3 regions of the Caproicibacterium sp. NSD3 genome follow, and region 2 is predicted to be linked to each of the others. Evidence: predicted binding sites of a transcription regulator. Region 2 holds the regulator's gene; each other region holds the start of a gene.
The links. Region 2 encodes HrcA, which represses chaperone genes, less so after heat shock. Its sites were predicted from a motif close to TGTTAGCACTCNNNNNNNNNGAGTGCTAACA; they were not measured.

Region 1 (2,273 bases), 700 kb from region 2:
AACTCTTTACCAGATTCAGTTTTTGCTGATGAAAGATCAGATCAGCCTGATGATCGATACGAGCGGAGCAGGGCTTCATAAGCGCGGTTATCGTCAGAATGCGGCAGAGGCGCCCATTAAAGAAACTTTAGCTGCTGCGATGGTCGATTTGAGCCGAGTCCATTCGGATGCGAATTTTATTGATCCCTGCTGTGGTTCCGGTACGATTTTAATTGAAGCTGCTATGTATGCGATGAATATTGCTCCGGGGATGCAGCGGCGCTTTTCCGCTGAACATTGGAAAAATATAGACGGTAAACTCTGGCAGGAAGAACGCGATCGTGCCCGCTCACTGGTATTGCGGGACGCTGCCTTTGAGGCACACGGCTTTGATATTGACAAAGCGGCGGTGGATCTTGCATTGGATAATGCGAAAAAGGCGGGGGTAATCGGTCATGTTCATGTGGAAAGCCGGGACCTGCACGATTTTCAGCCGCTGGGGGATTTCGGATGTGTTATTTGCAATCCGCCTTATGGAGAGCGCCTGCTTGATCTGGATGAGGCAGAAGAACTTTATCGTACGATGGGAAAAGTCTTTGTTCCAAAGCACGGCTGGAGCTATGGGGTTATCTCTCCTGATGAAACATTTGAAGAATGCTTTGGGCGTAAAGCGGACCGCCGCCGCAAACTTTATAATGGAATGATTAAGTGCCAGTACTATCAGTATTTCCGGGCACCAAAGGAAGAATCATCTTCAAATCCCTGAAGGATGGCAGTAGGCTTTAAGATACCGTATTTTGGAGGAAGAAAATGATTCGTCGACTTCAAAGTGAGGACATGGATATTGTTTGTGACATTGTCAATGACAATTGGAAATCTGTTTACGCAGGTTATGTAAACCAAGAACTGCTTGGGGAAAAGGGCTGTGCCGACAGAACAGAAAGATTGAAAAAAGATTTTCTTTCCGGCAGACTGGAAAATTATATCTATGAGCAGGATCATCAAGTGGTTGCTTTATTGTCTGTTGGCCGGTCGGAAGATCCTGATAAAGAAGGTTCTTTCGAAGTTTGGCGTATTTATTTGAAAAAAGCGTTTCAACGACAGAAAATCGGTTCCGATTTGATTCGCTTTGCAGAGACACAGGCCCGAAAAGAAGGCTTTCGGGAGATTGTAATTTGGGCCTTTCAGAAAAATACGTCGGCTGTTGCTTTTTATCAAAAAAATGGATATCAGGTTGATCAGACAAAATACTTGGGCAAGCCTTTTTTTGCGTACGGTTTGCGCCTTCAGAAAATACTTTTATAAAAAAGCAGCAGAAAATTTTCTGCCGCTCTTTTTTTACAGTTGGGAAAATTCGCTAATTTGTAAATAATTTATGAAATCGAAAATTTCTGTGAAAAACCCCTTGATTTTTTCGACACAAGCCGTTACAATAAGTTTAGCACTCAAAGATAAAGAGTGCTAAAAGCAGTAATCTATGTTTTATTTTTAAAGGAGGCTTTGTGTCATGACGATTCAACCTTTGTCTGACCGCGTGCTTATCAAAATGGAAGAGGCGGAGGAGACCACAAAGAGTGGAATTATTCTCTCTGGTTCCGCAAAAGAAAAACCCCAGATTGCCGATGTGATTTCAGTTGGCCCTGGCGGCATTGTCGATGGAAAAGAAGTTAAAATGACGGTTAAGGTCGGTGACCGTGTGCTCACCAGCAAATACTCCGGAACTGAGATCAAACTGGATGGACAGGAATATACCATTGTTCGTCAGTCTGATATTTTAGCTGTAGTAAAATAATTCATCTGATCATAATTGGAGGAATCAAGAATGGCAAAACAGATTATTTATGGAGAAGATGCCCGCAAGGCTTTAATGCGCGGCATTGATCAGTTGTCCGATACAGTAAAAATTACATTAGGCCCGAAGGGCCGCAACGTTGTGCTCGATAAAAAATTCGGCGCACCGCTTATCACCAATGATGGTGTGACAATTGCCAAAGAAATCGAGTTGGACGATCCCTATGAGAATATGGGCGCTCAGCTCGTTAAAGAAGTTGCTACAAAGACAAATGATGTTGCAGGTGATGGCACCACCACTGCAACGCTGCTTGCACAAGCGCTGATTCGTGAGGGCATGAAGAACGTAACCGCAGGAGCCAATCCGATGGTTATTCGCAAGGGAATGCAGACCGCAGTTAATACGGCAGTTGCCACTGTTAAGAAAAACAGCAAAAAGGTTGACGGCAGCGCCGATATCGCTCGTGTTGCAACGGTTTCTTCCAGCGATGAACAGGTTGGCA
Region 2 (2,273 bases):
TGGGTTCGACCCCGAGTTTTTTAAGTGCGGATTCCATCTGCTTTTGAACCAATTCAATCCCTTTGCGCAGGTCTTCTATGGAACAGTCTTTTTGACTGAGAGCCCGCGTCAGGTTATCGGCTACCGGAAGAAATTCCAGAACCGCTGCTGCCGTTGCATCGGCATAAGCGGTTGTTTTCTCGCGTTCGGTACGCTTACGATAATTATCATATTCTGCGGCCGTGCGCAGCAGAATGTCTTTTTGCTTTTTCAGTTCCGCCTGCGCTGTTTCCAGAAGTTTTGCAGAATCTTCCTGCGGATTTTCCGCTTTTTTTTCGGGCTTTGCCTCAGCAGGTTTCTTTTCTTCTGTTTCAGCTTTTTCAGCTTTTTCTTCCTGTGGCTTTTCTTTTTGCTTTTCCTGGTTGTCTTCTTTTTTATTCAAGATGATGCCCCCTATCTTTTTGACTCTAAAGTCATTGTAATTTCATTAATTCCGTGAGCATTCGCCCCACACTGTCGGAAAGGTACGAAAGGCTCCCGAGAAGGCGCTTGTAATTCATGCGCATGGGTCCTAAAAGTGCGATTGCTCCGGCAGGCATGCCATTGATTGCATAGTGGGAAATAATTAACGCCATACTGTCAAGTGCCGGAACGCCGATCTCTTTTCCAATCAAGACCCGATCACCGGGTTCAATCAGCAGACGGTAAACTTCATCTTGCCGTGCCAAAAATCCCATCACTCGGCGAAGATCGCCTTCTCCAAACTCGGGATAATAGAGCAGGTTCGTTTCTCCATCCATGCGAACGTCAGCGCCCATTGCTTCACGGGCTACTTCTAACAATGCCATCAAAGCACTGCTCATCAGCATACCGACATCTCCCATGGAAGCGGCTAAAGACTGGATAAAAGCAGGCGTAATTTTGCGAATCGGCATATTTACAAGCTTCTCATTAAAAACTCGGAAAAACACCCGCAAAATTTCAGGGGAAAGATCAAACTCGCAATGAAAAACCCGCGTGTGCATGGTGCCATTACTGGTCATCAAAATGACCATTGAGGTGCGACGGCTTGTCTGAACAAATTGAACTGCCCGAACGACTGCGTCCCGCCCACTGGGTGTAATGGAAATCGCGGCCAGACGGGTCATTCCGGAAAGTGCTCGTGAAACACCGTCCAAAAGCTTTTCCGGGTCATAGGCACTGGGAAGAAGCAAAGCATCAATAAAATGCCGCTCATCCGGAGTGGTGGATTCCGGCTCAATTAAAGAGTCCAGATAAAAACGATATCCGGCTTCGCTAGGAACCCTCCCGGCGGAAGTGTGCGGCTGCTCCAAGAGGCCCATCGCGGAAAGCTCGCTCATTTCGTTTCGCACAGTAGCAGAGGAAACTGGAAACTCAAGCATTTCACATAGCGCTTTGCTCCCGACCGGCTCGCCGGTTTCGGTATAAAGCTCAATCACCGCTGTTAGAATTTTTTGTTTGCGTGGGCTGAGTTCCATGAACGATCACCTCTTTTGACAAGTTAGCACTCTATATGATCGAGTGCTAACTACATTTATAAATGTACCATTACTTTGCCCCGGTGTCAATAGGGTATTTGTAAAGAGATTATGAATTGTCAAAAATTTTTACAAAAAGCTAGAAAAAGAGGCTGGCAAATCTTTGCCAGCCTCTTTTTAGAAGAACTGTTTTAAAATTTACAGCGCTTCTAGCAGGGTTTCAATCAAGGAATTTGAAACCAGAAACCCATGCGGCGTCAGTGCAAGTGCTTCAGGTGACTGAGTTAAAAGCCCGGCTTTTTCATAAGGAATCGCTGCTTTGCGCAAAGAGCTTGGAATTCCATGAGAAAAGCGACTAAGGCAGCCTTTTTCAGTTAACCCTTCGCAGAGGCGCAGACGCAAAAGTGCATATTCCGCAAAACTGCCGGCAGGGATTACACGGTCGGTTTCTTCTAAGGGTGGTTCGCCCATTAAAAATCCCCGCAGAGAACGCGGCCAGTAAAATCGTTTTCTATTATAATAGGAAGAAGCAGAGGGACCAAGTCCAAGATATTCTTCCTGGTTCCAGTATTTTAAATTGTGACGGCCTTCATAGCCCGGCTTTGCAAAATTTGAAATTTCATATTGAGAAAAGCCCGCACCTTTTAATTCTTGGCAGGCAAAAAGATATCGTTCACAGGTTTCTTCTTCTCCGGGGAGATTTAAACTGTTTCGATTTTTAAAAAATAATGTGCCGGGCTCGATTTGCAAAAGATAGGCGGAAACGTGCGAAGCACCGTTTTCGCGGCAGAATTG
Region 3 (2,273 bases), 660 kb from region 2:
GGAAACATATTCTTGGAGCGTAACCATCTTTTTCTCTTTACTGGACCAGAACATCAACAGATCCTGTAAAAGTTCTTTCTGCTGACCAAAGTTTGCATAGACGCCGTATTTTAGCTGCAGACCGAAAGCCTTAAAGAATTTCTCATAATTTTCGCGGTCATTCTTGAGCATATTCTGCAGCTCTTCCTTGATCTTTTTCTCAAGGCGGCCTTCAATTAATTTCAGCTGACGGTCATGCTGCAGCATCTCACGCGAAATATTAAGTGACAGATCCTGACTGTCTACAAGGCCCTGCACAAAACTAAAGCAGTCCGGCAGCAAATCCGCACATTTGTCCATAATCAAAACGCCGTTAGAATAAAGCTGCAGTCCCTTTTCATAGCTCTTGCTGTAATAATCATAGCTCGCATGACTCGGGATAAAGAGCAGAGCATCATAAGTAGCAGTTCCTTCAGTACTACTGCGAATAATCTTGAGCGGTTTTTCATAATCAGAAAATTTATCCCGATAAAACTGCTCATACTCTTCGTTTGTCACTTCATTCTTATTTTTGCGCCAAATCGGCACCATAGAATTGAGCGTCTCGAGCTCTGTATAGGTCTCGTACTCCGGCTCTGCATCCTTCGGGGCATCCGCCGGCTTCTCTTTCATGCGGCTCTTTTCAAGCTCCATCTTAATCGGATAGCGAATATAATCGCTGTATTTTTTCACAAGGCGCTTAATCGTAAAGCCGTCAAGATACTGGTCATAGGATTCTTCTTCCGAATTTTCCGGCAGCAAATACAAGGTAATTTTTGTGCCGCGCCCTTCTTTTTCACAGGGGTCAACTGTATACCCATCTACGCCGCTGCTTTCCCATTTCCACGCTTCGTCACTGCCATAGGCCTTGCTCTCTGCCACTACTTTAGAGCTGACCATAAATGCCGCATAGAATCCAACACCAAATTGTCCGATAATATCAATATTATCGGATTTTTCATTATTTTTCTTGAAATCAAGCGAACCGGATTTTGCAATCGTACCCAGATTATTCTCCAGCTCTTCCTTCGTCATGCCGCAGCCATTATCCTCAATCGTCAGCGTACGATTTTCTTTGTCTGCTGTAATTCGAATCTCAAAATCATCTCTGGAAAGACCCGTATCGCCATCCTGCAGCGTTTTATAATAAAGCTTGTCAATAGCATCGCTTGCATTACTGATTAACTCTCTTAAAAAAATCTCTTTGTGCGTATAAATAGAATGAATCATCAGATCCAAAAGCCGTTTTGATTCTGCCTTAAATTGCTTCATGATCGATCAACCTCTTCTTACTTGTTTTTTAATTTTAGCACTCTTTATCTTTAAGTGCTAAATTATTGTAGCGCAAATTTCCTTATTTTTCAATGAATAAATTATGAATTTTCCATTTTGTAACAATCCTCTCTAAATAAAAAAGCAGTCAGCGTTTTTTGCTGACTGCTTTTTCATGTTTTATTCTTCCGGCGCATCCGATGGAATATAATTATGATCCACTGTAATCACGGCTCGATACTTTGGATCGAGTCCCTCAACCATTTTAACAACTTGATCATGCAAAACATCATCTTTTGTAGAAAAGCCAAAAGGGACACAAATATCGAAAAGGACATTACTGTGAGTTGTTCCCCAAACCACACGGAAATCATGCATCGTAATTTCTGGTGAAAGCAGGTGTAAAGCGTCTTTTACTCGCTCTTTCAGTCCGTTGGTCCTCTCGTCGTTCGTCACAATGGGGTCCATATGGATCACCAGCTGAATCCCCATCTCCGAATGAAAATCTTTTTCGATATTGTCGATCATATCGTGGCTTTTCATAATATCCGCCCGAGCATCCACTTCACAATGCACACTTGCAAAAATATTTCCGGCGCCATAATTATGCACCGTCAAATCATGCATTCCCAAAACACCCGGATATGCCATAATCCGATGATAGATTTCGTCGACCATTTCTTTGCTGGGAGCAACCCCTAAAAGCGGATTGCTGGTATCTCGAATCAAATGAATTCCTGTCAAAAAGACCATAATGGCAACTACAAGGCCCATATAGCCGTCCAAATTAAACCCGGTCAGCGCCGTAAGAGCCATTCCAAGAAGAATTGCCAACGTAGAAATTACATCGTTGCGGCTGTCTATAGAATTTGCCAAAAGTGCTTCTGAAGAAATTGCCTGCCCCATCGAACGATAAAACAAGCACTGCCACAGCTTGATCAAAATAGAAATAAGCAAAACAGCAACTGTCAAAAAGCTGATCT

Region 1: a site for HrcA is predicted at 1,416-1,446, ahead of ACVS9P_RS03140 (co-chaperone GroES). Genes of this name have one in related genera too.
Region 3: a site for HrcA is predicted at 1,323-1,353, ahead of htpG (molecular chaperone HtpG). Genes of this name have one in related genera too.

What each region holds. Positions count from the first base shown of each region.
Region 1 covers NZ_CM132119.1:636,043-638,315, forward strand. The annotation lists gene ACVS9P_RS03130 (THUMP domain-containing class I SAM-dependent RNA methyltransferase) at 1-745, shown strand, start outside; gene ACVS9P_RS03135 (N-acetyltransferase family protein) at 790-1,284, shown strand; gene ACVS9P_RS03140 (co-chaperone GroES) at 1,487-1,771, shown strand; gene groL (chaperonin GroEL) at 1,802-2,273, shown strand, end outside.
Region 2 covers NZ_CM132119.1:2,220,235-2,222,507, reverse strand. The annotation lists gene ACVS9P_RS10885 (nucleotide exchange factor GrpE) at 1-421, opposite strand, end outside; gene hrcA (heat-inducible transcriptional repressor HrcA) at 453-1,478, opposite strand; gene hemW (radical SAM family heme chaperone HemW) at 1,677-2,273, opposite strand, start outside.
Region 3 covers NZ_CM132119.1:598,324-600,596, reverse strand. The annotation lists gene htpG (molecular chaperone HtpG) at 1-1,290, opposite strand, end outside; gene ACVS9P_RS02925 (cation diffusion facilitator family transporter) at 1,471-2,273, opposite strand, start outside.